One region of the Streptomyces sp. RGM 3693 genome, then DNA from elsewhere that is predicted to be linked to it. Evidence: riboswitches for the same ligand, from Rfam matches in the RefSeq annotation. Region 1 holds a riboswitch; each other region holds the start of a gene.

Region 1 (5,300 bases):
ACGCAAGAAGCGCGCAGCCAAGTAAGGCAACAACGCCCCCTCCGACGAGGGGGCGTTCACGGCTCCACGGCCGGGCGCGGTTGTTCAGGAAAGATGGGCGACGCTGGCCGCCAGAGTGCGCGTCGCATGCCCGTCCTCAGCAAGCAGAGCAGCGCGTAACGTCGCCGAACCATCGCCGACCGTCGGGGGCCGGTCCGGCGTGGAACGAGCGTAATGCCCTCGCAGCCCGACTTCCTGACCCGTACCGCAGATCGACGCCGCAGCACCGGTGAGAGCCACCACGCCCTCATCCCTCTTTTGCCCGTGGATGGCGGCGTGCTCCCCATCCCTCCAGCCCGGCACTTCTCCGCGGGCACCTCCCGCGTCGACGACCGCCTCGCGGTATCGGCTCTGGTTTCCGGTAACTGACGTGAAGACAGCAGCGGGCGGTGCGGGGTTCGCGCGGCGGTGCGCCGAAGCGGTCCGGCGGGAAGGGGCTGCCGGACCGCTGTCTTCCGTGCGCAGGGGGCGGGAGTCAGGGAATCACGTGCCAGTGCGCTTCGAGGCGCCGACGGCCCTGGGGGTCCAGGACGGTGTGCCAGTGGGCGTGTGGGCGGGCGGGGCGCTCCTCGGGGGTGGGCTCGGGCACGGTCGTCAGGCCGCGGAGCGTATGCAGTACGGGGCCGTCGAGGGGGCTGTCGGCGATGCGTCGGACCACGATGGCGAGCGCGCCGAGGATGCTGTGGCCGGTGTTCCGGCCGTGGACGGCAGTGGCGGTGTGGCGGATGTGGACAGCGGTGAAGACGGACATGTGGGAGTCACCTCCGTAGAGTGGCGCGGCAGTCCAGGCGGACTGGCCGCGGGTGGGCGAACGGTTCGGCGGTGTGCGGGCTTACCGCGCCCGTGCGGACCTGATGGGCCCCGTGCGGCGCACGGGCCGTATCAGGTGCGGCTGGCCCGGGCGGCGGCTTCGGTGACGCGCTCGGCGGCCGGCAGCGGCAGGTCGGCGAAACGGGCGAGCCAGCGGGCGTCATGGCCCTGGCGGGCGAGGACGTACGCGAGGTGTACTCGCGGTTCGTACGTGGCGTGCGGGCCCTGGGGGCGCGGGCAGTTGCTCGGCCCGTCGAGGAGGTAGTCCCGCTCGGTGCCGTCGTGCAGGGTCAAACGGATCCGCGGGCAGATGTGGCCGGTGGGGCGCGGGCCGGGACGGTGGTTGGTGGTGGGGCGGGGGCATAGGGGCGACGCGATGGGTCGGGGGCCGGTGAGGTGCGGGAGCAGGCGCATGGGCCCTCCCTTCTTCGTACGGGGGTTTCGGTGGCGGCGGGTGGGGAGGACCCGCCGCCACCTGATCGGGTGGGTGGTCAGGCGCCCATGGCGAGTTGGACGATGCGGACGATCACCAGGGCCATGGCGACCAGCAGATAGGTGCGCAGGGCGGTCAGGCCGACCTTGCGGCCGGTGGAGAGGACGGGGGCCGGCAGTTGGTCCAGCGGGGGCATCCGCCAGGTTTCCCTGCCGGTGCGGTCGATGGGCCGGCCGCTGCTTCTCCAGCCCTTGCGTCGACGGCGCAGTTCCGCGTAGCCGAGGGCGAGCAGGCCGGCGACGCCGCAGATCGCCATGATGTCGAGGATCGCGGCGGAGGTGAGGTCGGGGAAGAGGACGGCGGCGGTCAGGATGACGGAGAGGGTGACGAGGACGGCGACCACGAAGGAGGTGAAGACGTTCATGGCCTTGCCGTTGACCCACGGGCCCAGTACGGCACGGTCGTTGCACAACAGGAGCAGGAAGACCGAGGCGGAGGGCAACAGGACGCCGGCGAGGGTCTGGACGCCTTCGGTGAGCAGGCCCAGCGGGGAGCCGGGGATGATCACGATGATCGCGGCGGTGAGGATGAGGCCGGCGAAGACGGCGTAGAAGCCCTTGGCGCCCTTGATGCCGCGGTGCAGGGAGTGCTTGAGGCCCAGGACGTCGCCGAGCGCGTAGGCCGTGGACAGCGAAACCGCCGAGGCGCCGATGATCGAGGCGTCGAGCAGCGCGATGGCGAAGAGCACGCCGGCGGTCTTGCCCGCGTACGCCTCCAGGCCGTGTGCGACGCCCGCCGCGTCGTCGAACTTCCCGAAGCCGCCGGTACCGGCGAACGTGACCGCGGTGAAGCCCATCATCGCCGCCGCGCCGATGACCACGATGACGATGCCGAGCCACAGGTCGGCCTTCTCGTAGCGCATGAAGCGCGGGGTGATGCGCTTGTCGATGACGTAGGACTGCTGGAAGAAGAGCTGCCAGGGCGCCACGGTCGTGCCGACGATCGCGATGATCAGCAGCATGACGTCGGAGAGTTGGGAGTGGGCCGGCAGGCCGGGGACGACGAAGTCGTGCGCCATCTGCGAGGTGGCGGGGTGGGCGATGAAGTAGATCGGGATCAGCAGCAGGGAGCCCAGGCACAGCAGGACCGCGGTGCGTTCGAAGCGGCGGAAGGACCCGGTGGAGGCAGCAACGATCACCACCGCGGCGGCGACCAGCACACTGGCGGTCTTCGGCAGTCCGAGGTAGCCGACGGCGAGGGTCACGCCGATGAACTCGGTGACGATGGTCAGCGCGTTGAGCAGGAACAGGTCGATGACCGAGAACGCGCCCCAGAACTTCCCGAACCGTTCCAGGATGAGCCGGGCGTGCCCCACCCCGGTGACGGCACCCAGCCGGAGCACCATCTCCTGGTTGACGTACAGGACCGGGACGAGCAGCAGCAGGGTCCACAGCAGGCGGGTGCCGTAGTTCTGGCCGGCCTGGGTGTAGGTGCCGAAGGCGCCGGCGTCGTTGTCGCCGACCATCACGATCAGGCCGGGACCGATGATGGCGAGCAGGGTCTTGAGCTTCGCGGACAGGCCGTGGCGCGGGGCGGTGTCGTCCTGCTTGATGGTGCCCAGGGCGCCGCGGATGTCGCCGACGTGGGCGTCGTCGAGGACGGCGGCGCGCGGTGCCGGAGTGGTCGGATTGCTGAGCGCGGTTTCGGTCATGGCAGGGCCTCCCGTTCCCCCGAGGGGGAGGTTTTGGGCAAGCGGGGGCAACCCGTTGCCCTCAGCGCGCAGGCCGACGACCCGCGGCGGCGGCAGGCCGCACGGGTGCCGGGGCAGGGGCGCGAGGAGCGCGCAGAGGGTGGTTACCGCGTGCCGGGACGGAGCGAGGGCAGGCGGAGGTCGGGCCTACTGTGGCCCGGACTATGAGGACCGCGGTCCATGTCTCTCGCCTCCTCCCGGCCGGGGCGCGCGGGGGCGCCGTACGACTCGGCAAGGAGCGGACCGGTCAACCCGACCGGTACACCCCAACTCGTCAGAGCTTTGGCACTGCACGGCGTGATCCCCCACGGGGGAAGCCACTTGGGGTCACCCCTTGGGCCGGGGAGACCTGTCCTGACCCTGGGCGTCTCTCGACGTCGTGGGGTCAGTGGCCTGTGTCCGTTGCAGACGCCTCACCGAACGAGGTGCCTTCTTTTGAACGCCTCAGAGTCTGCACCTATTTGCACATCGACGCAAGTAGAGCCGGCGCCCGACGGCCGGCGGGCGCTCCGACACCGACCTCGCACCCCCAAAGCCTTGGCCTGCACTTATCCATACATTTGCACGTATGCGCAAATAGCCCCAAGGGTACGACCATGCCGGCACCGCGTTTATTTGCGTATGGATGCAATAAGCGGCAGACTGCTCACGGCGCACGTCCCGCCGCACTTCGGATGCGGCATCTGGCCGGCGCCGTGGAACCGCATCACGGAACGGAGGCAGCCATGGGTCAAGACCCCCTCAGTCCCCGCTGCCTCACCGGCAGCCACTGACGCGTCCGCCACTCTCCCCGGCATCGACCCGGCATCCGTGGCCAAGCCCGTAGCGCCTCGCCCGTTCGTCTCGATCCCGCCGCACGCGCCGTGGCACGTCCCCTGCGGCAGGCGTCCTTCCCTGTCTGTTTTCTCCCACGCCGGGCCGGAAATCCGCCCCGTACTCGCACCATGGCCGTCCGCCACGGGCGCGGTGCGGGCGGTGTCGGGGCCACAGTGTGGTCGGAGGTTGATGTGATGTCGTCGTTCCCCACGCGCCCGGAGGTCGTGCGGGCCTCCCTGCCCTCCCGGGTCGCCGGCCGGATGTCCCGAATGAGCTGGGTGGACGTGGTGGTCGCCGCCGCGGTGCTGGTCCTGCTGTACGCCACCTTGCGGGTGGGCCAGGGCACCACGGTCCGCTTCGCCACCGGCCAGCACGTCAACGTCGACACCGACCCCGGCCAACTGCCCTACGACGCCGCACGCAGCCTGCTGCGGATGTTCGTCGCGCTCGCGGTCTCGACGGTCTTCACCTTCGTCTACGCCTACGCCGCCGCCCGCAGCCGCCGATTGGAGCGGATCCTCATCCCGGCCCTGGACATCCTCCAGTCCGTGCCGGTGCTGGGCTTCCTCACCGTCGCGGTGACCGGGTTCATCGCCCTGTTCCCCGGTTCGATGCTGGGCTTGGAGTGCGCGTCGATCTTCGCGATCTTCACCTCGCAGGCGTGGAACATGACCTTCGGCTTCTACCACTCCCTCACCTCCCTCCCACGCGAACTGGACGAACTCTCCCGCTCGTTCCGCTTCACCCGCTGGATGCGCTTCTGGAAGGTGGAACTGCCGGCGGGGGCGATCGGACTGGTGTGGAACGGCATGATGAGCTTCGGCGGCGGCTGGTTCTTCCTCGTCGCCTCCGAGGCCATCAGCGTCAACAACCGCGACTACGCCCTGCCCGGCGTCGGCTCCTACGCCGGTGCGGCCATCGCCGACGGCGACCTGGGAAAGGTCGGCTGGGCGATCGTCACCATGGCCGTCATGGTCATCGGCGTGAACTTCCTCTTCTGGCGCCCGCTGACGGCCTGGGTGGAGAAGTTCAAGAACGAGCAGTCCGAGGCGAGCGAGGTCCAGCGCTCCTACGTCCTGGACTTCCTACGCCGCTCCCACTGGCCCGCGCTGGCCGGACGCCTGCTGCGGCCCCTGGGGCGGGAACTGGCCCGGGCGGGCCGGATCTTCGGCACCGACGACCGACCGCTGCTCGCCGACCGGCGCCGGCAGCGCACCGGCGACATCGCCTTCGCCGTCGTGGCCGGCGGCATGATCCTTTGGGGCCTGATCGACCTCATCGGCTACCTGCGCGACCGCACCGGGCTCGGCGTCTTCGGTGAACCCCTGCTGCTGGGCCTGGCGACCCTCGCCCGGGTGATCGTGGTGGTCGCCGGTGCCACCCTGGTCTGGGTCCCCATCGGGGTCCGGATCGGCTTCTCCCCGAAACTGACACGCATCGCCCAGCCGTTGG
Region 2 (5,300 bases), 430 kb from region 1:
CGGGGTACGGGCGCCGGCCGCCGACCTGGTGCCGCTGGTGGTGCTGGCGCTGCTGGCCATGGCCCTGCCGCTGAACGTCGGCGGCTGGGGACCCCGGGAGGGCGTCGCGGCCTGGGCCTTCGCCGCCGCCGGGCTGGGTGCCGGACAGGGGCTGGCCACCGCCGTCGTGTACGGGGTGCTCGTCCTGGCCGCGAGTCTGCCCGGCGCCGGGGTGCTGCTGGTCCGCTGGGGCACCGGGCTGCGGAACGCCCGCCGCCGGCCACCCAGTCCGCGCCGTCCGCCGTGTCCGCCGCGTCGCGGGGGTCGGTCGCCTTCTGTCCGTACGGCGGTCGTCGAACGGTCCGCGGACGGGTGAGCGGCCGGCGCGGTGCGGTCTGCGAGGGAGGGGCGGCGGAGGAGAGGGCGGCGGCCCGGTCGACCGGATCCGGTCGAATTTCCCTGGTTCAGCATCTACACATAAAGGCGACATAAGAGCAAAATAAGGATGAGTGGTCGATGCCACGTGATGCGGCCCCGACGCGTGACCGAAGGAGGCGAGTCGTATGGCCGACGTCTCACACCCCAGGGGAGATCTCGCTGGTCACCCTGACGTTTCCGAGATGAGGGCCCGGTTCGAGCGGACGCTCGGCGGGCGGGACGTGGTGTTCGTCGACGGGCCGGTGTTCCTGGTCGGTCTGTACTGCGCGGCATCACCCTGGATCGTGCACTACACGGCCTCGCAACCGGCGCTGGTGAACCACAACCTCATCGTCGGCATCGCGATCGCCCTGCTGGCGATCGGGTTCACCGTCACTCCGGAACGCATGTACGGCCTGAGCGGCGCGATGTGCGCGATCGGCGCCTGGATGATCGTGTCGCCTTGGATCGTTGGACGCGGTCCTGACATGGGGGTCATCTGGAACAACATCGCCATCGGCGCCCTGACCCTGCTGCTGGGTGCGCTGTGTATCGCCGTGGCATCGAGGAGTCGCCGCGTCACGTGAGGCGCGCTCCCGCGGGGGCGCGTGAAAACCACCGGCCCGCTTGCCCTTCGGAGTCCCCAAGCGACGGCAAGCGGGCCGGGCACGTCCGGCGGCGTACGGGCGGTCCCCATTCGGCTACCGGCGCTGGTCCGGTCCCCGTCCGGCTACCGGCGGTGGTCGCGGCCGGAGGTGGCGGAGCGGGGTGGTGTGAAGTGTTGTCCGGCCAGTCCGGCCAGCACCAGTCCGCCGGCCAGGAGCAGTCCGTGCGCCAGGGCCACGCCGGTGACCAGGACTGCGATTGCGGTGGCCAGTATCAGCCAGACCGCCCAGCGCCGGAACGGTGCCGCGGGAGCCGCCGGTATGCGGACGGGCGGGTAGGGGGCGGCGTCGGGTGGGAGCTGTTCCGCGAGGTCGCGGAGTTGATCGTCGTCGGGGGACAGGGAGGGTCCCTCCTCTCCCGGGTGGTGCTGCCGGTCACGCCGAACGGGCAGGGTGGTGGATGGGGCATTGCATCGAAGATCGGGCCGACAGGGCCCGAGGTGTGGTGCGCAACGGCACTCAGGCGTTGTTGTGCCCTGCCGGGCCCCGTGCGTAACGCCGTTGACCGGACATCACCGGAGAGGAGCTCCACCATGTCGGACGACCAGTCGCAGCAGCACCGCCCGCACCCGGAACCCCAGCAGTACCGGCGTGCGGACGAGGTCCGGGACGCCCTCGTCAAGCTCACCTACGGCGCCATGGCGACGGCGACATCACCGACGCCGTCTCGGAGATCATCTGGACCGGCGGCAAGATTGACCCCCGCAATTACCAGGACTTCACCGTCGCTTTCGGGCAACTGCTCACCGGAGCCAGCCAGTTGGCCTTTAAGGCGTTGCAGACCTACTCCGACGGCAAGATCGTCCGCTGGATCGAGGCGAAGCGGCCCGGCCAGCCCGAGCCGGAGAACCCGGCCCCGACGCTGAAGCTCACCGCGGCGGCCCCCGACGACGCGCCGACTGCGGCACCGAAGACTCCGACGGCCGCGCCCGCGAACGCCCACGACTCCACGGCCCGGAATCTGGGCATCGCGGGCCTGGCGGTCGGCGTCCTCGGCCTGGCCCGCTCCCGTGCCGGCAAGCAGGAGCGCGGGGCATAGCCCATGCGATGCCCGGTGGGTGACCGGCAATCCCGGAAGCTCACCGGACACCGCCCCCGATCTACCGACCAGACCGGGGGAGTAAAGAGAAGGAGGACTGGCTGCGGCCCCTGCCGGAGCCAGTCCTCCTTCATGTTCTGAGCCAGGAACTCTCGGTTCCATGGGAGTCCTCGGGCGTCGGAAGAGAGGGCCGGACAGAAGTTTCATGGGAAAACCGTCCCGGGCTGATGGGGCGGTCGGCGCTGTCGCCGCTGGTGGCCGGGGTGTGCAGCTGCCAGCGCAGATCACGCACCTGGGGTTCGCGTGTCAGCCGGACGGCCAGTCGTTCCAAGGCAGCGGCGGCGGGACTGTCCGCGGTGAGCGTCATCTGCAGGAGCACATGGACGCTGCCGTCCGACTGGATGGTGTGGAGACTGTGCAGACGCGTGTCGGTGTCTGCGAATGCGAGGAAGCACAGGGCGCGTATCTTCTTCTCGACGCGGCGGTCGCACACGGCCTGGAGCGTGCAGTGCGTCAGCACAGGGCACACAACGGTCCTGGGGCGCCGGTGGAGCAGGCGGTGCAGGAGATTCATGCGGGCACCTCCCGAGCGGGTCGGCCAATGGAGCGTGTTCGGTGGGGAGTTGACGGGCCGGCACAGCCGCTCTGTGCTTCCTGCGCAGGCGTCTCCCGCAGCGGAGACGGTGGTGGTGTCGGCCTTCTGAGGGGCGGGGGAGGTTGGGTGCGCAGCAGCGATCCCCTGCGAGGGCGCAGCACGGCGACCCGGCACGGCCGGTGGCCGCATGGGTGTGGGGGAGGGGCGCCTACAGCGCGCAGGGGAGGCGGTTACCGCGTACCGGAGGTCGGAGAAGACATACGAATGCGGGCCGACTGTGGCCCGGACTTCTGGAGTGGCCGTCCATGTCTCTCGCCTCCTTGCGGCCGGGACGCACGAGCGCCGGACGGACACGACAAAGCGCGGACCGGCCCACCATGGCTGGTTCACCCCAGCTCGTCAGAGCTTTGGACACTCCACGGCGCAATCCCCGTGCCGGGGAAGCGACTTGGGGTCACCCCTTGGGCCGGGGAGACCTGTCCTGAACCTAGGCGTCTCTTGACGTCATGGGGCCAGTGGCCGGTGACCGTGCAGACGCCTCACCGAACGAGGTGTCTGAATTCATTCGTTTCCAACGGCCAATAAACCTACCCTCGCTCTTGCCTGATCGTGCAAGCCCTTGACGCAACCTTGACCGCGGCCTCTGCGGGCGGCGCACGGCACGGGATCAGTGGTCGTCCCAGTGCCCGTCGTGCAGGGCGTGGCGGTGCCCGTCGTGGACGTAATCCACATGGTCGGCGTGCGGTATGGCGACGTGGCCGCATCCGGGCCGGTGCTGGTGGTCGTGGTCCTGGTGGACCGTGTGGCCTGTGGGCTCGCACTCGTCGGCGTGGTCGTCATGGATCCGGTGCACGTGCCCGTCGTGTACGTAGTCGACGTGGTCGTCGTGCGGGACGGCGACGTGCCCGCATCCCGCCCCGTGCTGGTGCGTGTGGTTCGTGTGAGAAGTGTGCGCACTGGTCAGCATGGCAAACCCTGCTCTCTCCCCCCGCGTCAACGGATCTCTTCCGACGGGAGAGCCTGCACCTTCAGTGTTAACCAAGCTTGGCATTCGCAAAAGTCGCCGGAGGTCGGCCGGAATCAGGGTGGTTCCGATCCCCGGTGCACTCCGCGGGCACAAATAGACATGGAATTCATTTTCATCTAGCGTGGGCGGAACCGCTGCTGAGCCGTGGACGCAGAGCACCGGCTCACCGGCATGTGACCGCACTGCCTGCCTGTGCCTTCGCCGGACGGACTCACAGAAGCGAGCTCACAGAAGCGAGCTCACGGAAGCGAGGAACCACCACGATCAGCAGGAACGCGTCAACACACTGTGGCTCCGGGTGCGTTCGCCCATGCATGCGGCTCGGTGCTCAAGACGTCCGTCGAGGAGATCCCATGCCATTGCCCGGCCAGCTGTCAGCGCGACCGCCGCAGTTCCCCGAACTGAAGGAGGCCGTGCGGCGTCTGCTCGGCCTCGACGAGGACAGCGCCGTGGTGATCCGCCAACTCGCCTGCACCGAGCCTGGTTGCCCGCCGCTTGAGACGGTCATCGCCGTCCTGCCGATGGACGGCCCCGCCCGCCGCTGGACCCTGCACCGCCCGGCCGACCAGGTCACCGAGGGCGACCTGTGCCGCCTGCTCGCCACCGCACCCGAAGGAGCCTGACCCGTCATGACCGACACCGCCGACCGGACACCGCAGGCCGTAGAAACCGCCGACGCCGTGGACGACCGCGTCCCCGTGACCGTACTGACCGGGTTCCTCGGCTCGGGCAAGACCACCCTGCTCAATCGCATCCTCACCGAGCAGCACGGCCTGCGAGTCGCCGTCATCGAGAACGAGTTCGGCGAGGTCGGCATCGACGACGCCCTCGTCCTGGACGCCGAAGAAGAGATCTTCGAGATGAACAACGGCTGCATCTGCTGCACCGTGCGCGGCGATCTCATCCGCATCCTGGGCGCGTTGATGCGCCGCCGGGAGAAGTTCGACCACATCCTGATCGAGACCACCGGCCTCGCCGACCCCGCACCCGTCGCCCAGACCTTCTTCATGGACGACGAGATCGCCGCCCAGCTGCGCTTGGACGCCATCGTCACCCTCGTCGACGCCGCCCACGTCCTGCAGCACCTGGACGAGGTGAAGCCCGAAGGCGTGGAGAACGAGGCCGTCGAGCAGATCGCCTTCGCCGACCGGATCGTGCTCAACAAGACCGACCTCGCCGACGAGGCCACCGTCGCGGAGGTCGTCTCGCGCATCCACGCGATCAACACCGGCGTCCAGATCATCCCCGCCCAGCGCGCCGAGATCGACCTGCAACAGGTCCTGGACGTCGGCGCATTCGACCTCGACCGCGTGCTCAGGGACGACCCGTCCTTCCTCACCGAGACCGAGCACCAGCACGACACCACCGTCACCTCCGTCGGCATCGACCTGCCCGGCGAACTCGACGAGGACCGGCTCAACCAGTGGCTCGGCACCCTGCTGCGCACCAAGGGCGTCGACATCTTCCGCTCCAAGGGCATCCTGGCCATCGCGGGCGCCCCCAAGCAGTACGTGTTCCAGGGGGTGCACATGCTGCTGGTCGGCGAGTTCGGCCGCGACTGGAACGACGGGGAACTCC
Region 3 (5,300 bases), on a different contig from region 1:
GGTGGTCTGGACGGCCGCGGCGGCGCCGAGGACGCCGGGCAGGTCGGCCAGGGCGGCGTCGATCTCGCCCAGCTCGATCCGGCGGCCGCCGAGTTTGATCTGGTCGTCGGCGCGGCCGACGAAGAGCAGGCCCTCGGGTTCGGCGCGGACCAGGTCGCCGGTGCGGTAGGCGCGGGCGGTGCGCAGGACGTCGTCGGGCCGGAAGCGCTCGGCGTCCTTGGCGGGGTCGAGGTAGCGGGCGGTGCCGACGCCGCCGATCAGCAGCTCGCCCTCCGCGCCGTACGGCACCGGCTGCCCGGTCCGGTCGACGACGGCGAGCTGCCAGCCCTCCAGCGGCAGGCCGATGCGGACCGGCTGGCCGGGCCGGAGGCGGGCGGCGCAGGCGACGACGGTGGTCTCGGTCGGGCCGTAGGTGTTCCACATCTCGCGGCCGGGCCCGGCGAAGCGGTCGACGAGCCCGGCGGGGCAGGACTCGCCGCCGACGATCAGCAGTCGGACCCGGCGCATCGCCTCGTCCGGCCAGAGTGCGGCGAGGGTGGGGACGGTGGAGACCACGGTGATGCCGCGCTCGACCAGCCACGGGCCGAGTTCGTGGCCGGCCCGGACCAGCGAGCGGGGGGCGGGCACCAGGCAGGCGCCGTGCCGCCAGGCGAGCCACATCTCCTCGCAGGAGGCGTCGAAGGCGACGGACAGCCCGGCCAGCACCCGGTCGCCGGGGCCCAGCGGCCGGTCCTGGCAGAACAGGCCGGCCTCGGCGTCGACGAAGGCGGCGGCGGAACGGTGGCTGACCGCCACGCCCTTGGGCGCGCCGGTCGAACCCGAAGTGAAGATGATCCAGGCGTCGTCCTGGAGGCCGGGGCCACGCGGGTCCCCGGCGGGCCGGGACAGGCCGGGCAGCAGGCCGTCCGGGCCGAGGACGGCGCAGACGGCGGCCTCCCGGAAGACGGTGGCGGCCCGCTCGTCGGGGTCGTCGGCGTCGACCGGTACGTACGCCGCTCCGCTGCGCAGGACGGCGAGGATCGACAGGTACAGCTCGGCGGTTCCGGAGGGCACGCGGACTCCGACCCGGTCGCCGGGACCGATCCCACGGTCCCTGAGCTGCCGTGCGCGGCGTTCGATCTCGGCACACAGATCGCGGTAGGTGATCACCTCGGAACCCGTGTCCAGGGCGATCGCCTGGGGATGTGCGACGGCGGTGGCATCGAGCACGTCGAGCAGCGTCCGCGGGGCCGGGGTGCCGGCGGTGCGGTATACGGCCCGTTCGGGCACTGGCTCGGACGGCTCGAAGGACGATTCGAGAAGGGGCGACGACATCGATATGCCTCTGTTCGGTGCCGGTGGGTGTGAAGACCCTCGGACGTTCGCCCCTAGAGATGCCGCTGACCAGGCACGGGTTCGCCTGCCGGGCTGTCAGATCCGCTAATCGAACATGCTGTGAAAGTGCCGGTCGGCCGCTTGGGCAGGTGGCACTGGGAATGCGGCTCGGACGCCTGACCGCGACGTGGGAAAGAATTGACTCCGGCCGGGGATTGTTTTCGGCACCGCTCCCCCGGAACCACAAAACCGCAGGTCAGAGCCACAATGCGGATCGGTTACGGACCAACCGGTCAAGCCTTGGCCAAATAATTGCGCACATGAGCAATTATTCATCGAGTTCTCATAGCGCCCTCATCGCGCTGTCATGACACCGCCATACCCTCGCAACGCGCCCGTCACACCCCGGAACATCCCCACGATGTCCACCAACAGGAAGCCGGCGCGGACTACTTGAGAATGTTCACCGCCCGGGCCACCACCAGGACGACCGTCAGCAGCGACACCGCCGACTGGAGCAGCATCAACAGCTTCGCCCAACGAGTCAACGGCATCACGTCGGTCGGGCTGAAGGCGGTGGCGTTGGTGAAGGACAGGTACAGATAGTCGGCGAACTGCGGCTCCCAGTGCTCCGGGGCCAGCTCTGGCGTCGCCATCTGTGGGAAGAGGAAGTCGGGGTAGCGGCGCACCGCATGGACCCGGGCGACCGGGCCGCCGCGGTCCCACTCCCAGTACCACAGCGCGAAGACGATGACGTTGGTGGCCCAGATGCTGCCGCCGGTCGCCAGCAGCGGCCCGGCGTCCCCGCCCTCGGTACCGCGCACCAGACCGATCACCAGATGCACCGCGGACCAGCCGTTCGCCGCGCTGATCATCGCGATCAGCGCCAGCCCCGCCCACCGGTAGAGCCGGGAGACCCGCTCGATGCGGAACGGGTCGACCACCACCAGCACGAGCAACAGCGCGGTCTCCAACCCCGGCAGCAGCCACTCCGGATGGATCGCCAACCGCTCCGGCAGCCGCCACTGCAAGGCCACCGCCACCGACACCGCGAGCGTCGAGGGCCAGCGGGGCTCACCGCGGGTGACCCGCCGCCAGGCCGGCCGCAGCCGCCGCCCCGCCTCCTCCACCCCCGCGACGGCGGGCGCCAACAACGCCTCGATGCGGTCCAACCGCTCGGCTTCGGTACCGGCTTCGCCCGCCTTGCCGGGCTCGGGGTCCTGGGACATGCGGCTCATGCTCACCCGAGGTCGGTGCGGTGTCCAGCAGCTCGGCCCGGACGGCGGGACGGACCCGTCGCGGGGTTAAGAGTCGGTCAAAAACTTGCAGACTTGCGCAAGTGTCTCCTGGCGGGGTCTACACTTCTAGAGGTTTACGACAGCGGTCACCTCGTTCGGTGAGGCGTCGTCATGGACACAGGCCACTGATCCCACCCGTCGAGAGACGCTCCGGATCAGGACAGGTCTCCCCGGCCCAAGGGGTGACCCCAAGTGGCTGCCCCGCACGGGGCTACGCCGTGACGTGCCAAAGCTCTGACGAGTGGGGGTGAACCAGTCGATGGGGACTGGTCCGCTCCTTGCCGGATCGACGACGGCGCACCCTACGCGCCCCGACCGGAAGGAGGCGAGAGACATGGATTGCAGTAGTCCGGGCCATCATCGGCCCCCCTTCCGCCTGCCCTCGCATTCTTCCGGCACGCGGTAGCCACCTTCCCTGCGCGGCCTCCCCGCCGCACCACGCCCCCGTACGGCCCACCGCCGACACGGGTCGCCGTGCTGCGCGCCCGCGCAGGGAAGATGGCTGCCTCGCGCCCCCAACACCTCCCCCGCCCGGGGGACTTGGAAGGTCGCCATGACCGAGACCACCGTCCGCTCCACGGTCCCCGCCCCGCACCCCACCGCCGTGCTCGACGACGCGCACACCGGTGACATCCGCGGCGCGCTCGGCACCATCAAGCACGACGACACCGCCCCGCGCCGGGGCCTGTCCGCCAAGCTCAAGACCCTGCTGGCCGTCGTCGGCCCCGGCCTGATCGTGATGGTCGGCGACAACGACGCCGGCGCCTTCACCACCTACGGCCAGGCCGGCCAGAACTACGGCACCCACCTGCTGTGGACCCTGCTCCTGCTCGTCCCGGTCCTCTACGTCAACCAGGAGATGGTGCTCCGGCTCGGCGCCGTCACCGGCGTGGGGCACGCCCGGCTCATCCTGGAACGGTTCGGGAAGTTCTGGGGCGCGTTCTCGGTCATCGACCTGTTCCTGCTCAACGCGCTGACGCTGGTGACGGAGTTCATCGGCATCACCCTCGCCGCCGGATACCTCGGGCTGCCCAAGGTCGGCGCGGTGCTGCTGGCCGCCGCCGTGATCATCGCCTCCGCCTTCACCGGGTCGTTCCGGCGGTTCGAGCGGATCGCCATCGCCCTGTGCGCGGCGTCGCTGCTGCTCGTCCCGCTCTACTTCCTGGTCCACCCGTCCACCGGACAGATGGCCCACGACTTCGTCGTCCCGCACCTCCCCGACGGACCCGGTGGACCGTCGGCGGTGATGCTGCTGATCATCGGCATCGTCGGTACCACCGTCGCCCCGTGGCAGCTCTTCTTCCAGCAGTCCTACGTCATCGACAAGCGCATCACCCCGCGCTACATGTCCTACGAGAAGGCCGACCTGTGGATCGGCATCGCCATCGTGGTGCTCGGCGCCGCCGCCCTGATGGGCTGCACCGCCGCCGCCTTCGCCGGCACCAAGGGCGTCGGCGCCTTCACCGACACCGCCGGCATCGCACACGGCCTGGCCGCACACGCCGGCAAGCTCGCCGGAGTGCTGTTCGCCATCGCCCTGCTGGACGCCTCGATCATCGGCGCCTTCGCGGTGTCCCTGTCCACCGCCTACGCCATCGGCGACGTCTTTGGCATCCGGCACTCCCTGCACCGCGGAGTCGGCGGCGCCAAGGGCTTCTACGCCGTCTACGCGGGTCTGGTCGCCGCGGCCGCCGCGATCGTGCTGATCCCCGGCTCGCCGCTGGGCCTGCTCACCGAGGGCGTACAGACCCTGGCCGGGGTGCTGCTGCCCTCCGCCTCCGTCTTCCTGCTGCTCCTCTGCAACGACCGGGCGGTGCTCGGCCCCTGGGTCAACGGCCCCCGGACCAACGCCTTCACCGCCGCCGTCGTCGGCGTCCTGGTCACCCTGTCGGTGATCCTCACGGCCTCGGTCCTCTTCCCGGACATCGACGCGAGCACCATCCTCACCCTCATGGCCGGCTGCGGCGCGGCCGGGGTACTGGCGCTCGGGTACGCGGAGGTGCGGCGCCGCCGCAAGGGCTGGGCGTTCGGCGGCCGGCCGGTGGACCGCACCGGCCGGAACGACTGGCGGATGCCGCCCCTGGAGGCGCTGCCCCGACCGGTCTTCTCCACCGGACACAAGGTCGGCCTGGCCGCGCTGCGGACCTATCTGCTGCTCGCCATGGTCCTGGTCGTCGTCAAGCTCGTCCAAGTGGCGCTCGGCCACTGAGGTTTCCGGCCCACCGCCGGTACCGGTCCACCATCCCGCCCTCTCCGAGGAGGTGCTCCCATGCACACCCTGACCGTCGTCGACTTCCTGGTCCGACTCGCCACCGGCGTGGCCTGCGGAGCGCTCATCGGTGTCGAGCGCCAATGGCGCGCCCGGATGGCGGGCCTGCGCACCAACGCCCTCGTCGCCGCCGGCGCCACCCTCTTCGTCCTCTACAGCACCGCCGTCGGGGACTCCGGCAGCCCCACCCGGGTCGCCTCGTACGTCGTCTCCGGTATCGGCTTCCTCGGTGGCGGGGTGATCCTGCGGGACGGGGCGGGGGTACGCGGACTGAACACCGCCGCCACCCTGTGGTGCTCGGCCGCGGTCGGCGTACTGGCCGCCTCCGGACGGCTCGAATTCGCCGTCCTCGGCACCCTCGCCGTGCTCGCCGTCCACCTCGTCCTGCGCCCGGCCGGGCGGCTGCTGGACCGGGCCCC

What was found. Region 1 has a riboswitch for magnesium ahead of ACO0M4_RS32585 (NRAMP family divalent metal transporter). Riboswitches for the same ligand answer to the same signal wherever they lie in the genome.
Region 2: it holds a riboswitch for magnesium, as region 1 does, so the genes downstream of both, ACO0M4_RS34410 (hypothetical protein) here and ACO0M4_RS32585 (NRAMP family divalent metal transporter) in region 1, are expected to answer to the same signal.
Region 3: it holds a riboswitch for magnesium, as region 1 does, so the genes downstream of both, ACO0M4_RS11180 (NRAMP family divalent metal transporter) here and ACO0M4_RS32585 (NRAMP family divalent metal transporter) in region 1, are expected to answer to the same signal.

What each region holds. Positions count from the first base shown of each region.
Region 1 covers NZ_JBMPPQ010000003.1:933,232-938,531, forward strand. Annotated here, with positions in the region: gene ACO0M4_RS32570 (hypothetical protein) at 1-25, shown strand, start outside; gene ACO0M4_RS32575 (hypothetical protein) at 515-790, opposite strand; gene ACO0M4_RS32580 (hypothetical protein) at 922-1,263, opposite strand; gene ACO0M4_RS32585 (NRAMP family divalent metal transporter) at 1,341-2,993, opposite strand; M-box (ykoK) riboswitch at 3,291-3,464, opposite strand; gene ACO0M4_RS32590 (ABC transporter permease) at 4,043-5,300, shown strand, end outside.
Region 2 covers NZ_JBMPPQ010000003.1:1,358,242-1,363,541, reverse strand. Annotated here, with positions in the region: gene ACO0M4_RS34425 (lysylphosphatidylglycerol synthase transmembrane domain-containing protein) at 1-355, shown strand, start outside; gene ACO0M4_RS34420 (SPW repeat protein) at 543-983, shown strand; gene ACO0M4_RS34415 (DUF1775 domain-containing protein) at 1,573-2,100, shown strand; gene ACO0M4_RS34410 (hypothetical protein) at 2,231-2,674, opposite strand; M-box (ykoK) riboswitch at 3,079-3,253, opposite strand; gene ACO0M4_RS34405 (hypothetical protein) at 3,363-3,662, opposite strand; gene ACO0M4_RS34400 (hypothetical protein) at 4,076-4,345, shown strand; gene ACO0M4_RS34395 (CobW family GTP-binding protein) at 4,352-5,300, shown strand, end outside.
Region 3 covers NZ_JBMPPQ010000001.1:2,615,579-2,620,878, reverse strand. Annotated here, with positions in the region: gene pls (epsilon-poly-L-lysine synthase Pls) at 1-1,314, opposite strand, end outside; gene ACO0M4_RS11185 (hypothetical protein) at 1,764-2,543, opposite strand; M-box (ykoK) riboswitch at 2,696-2,866, shown strand; gene ACO0M4_RS11180 (NRAMP family divalent metal transporter) at 3,166-4,821, shown strand; gene ACO0M4_RS11175 (MgtC/SapB family protein) at 4,882-5,300, shown strand, end outside.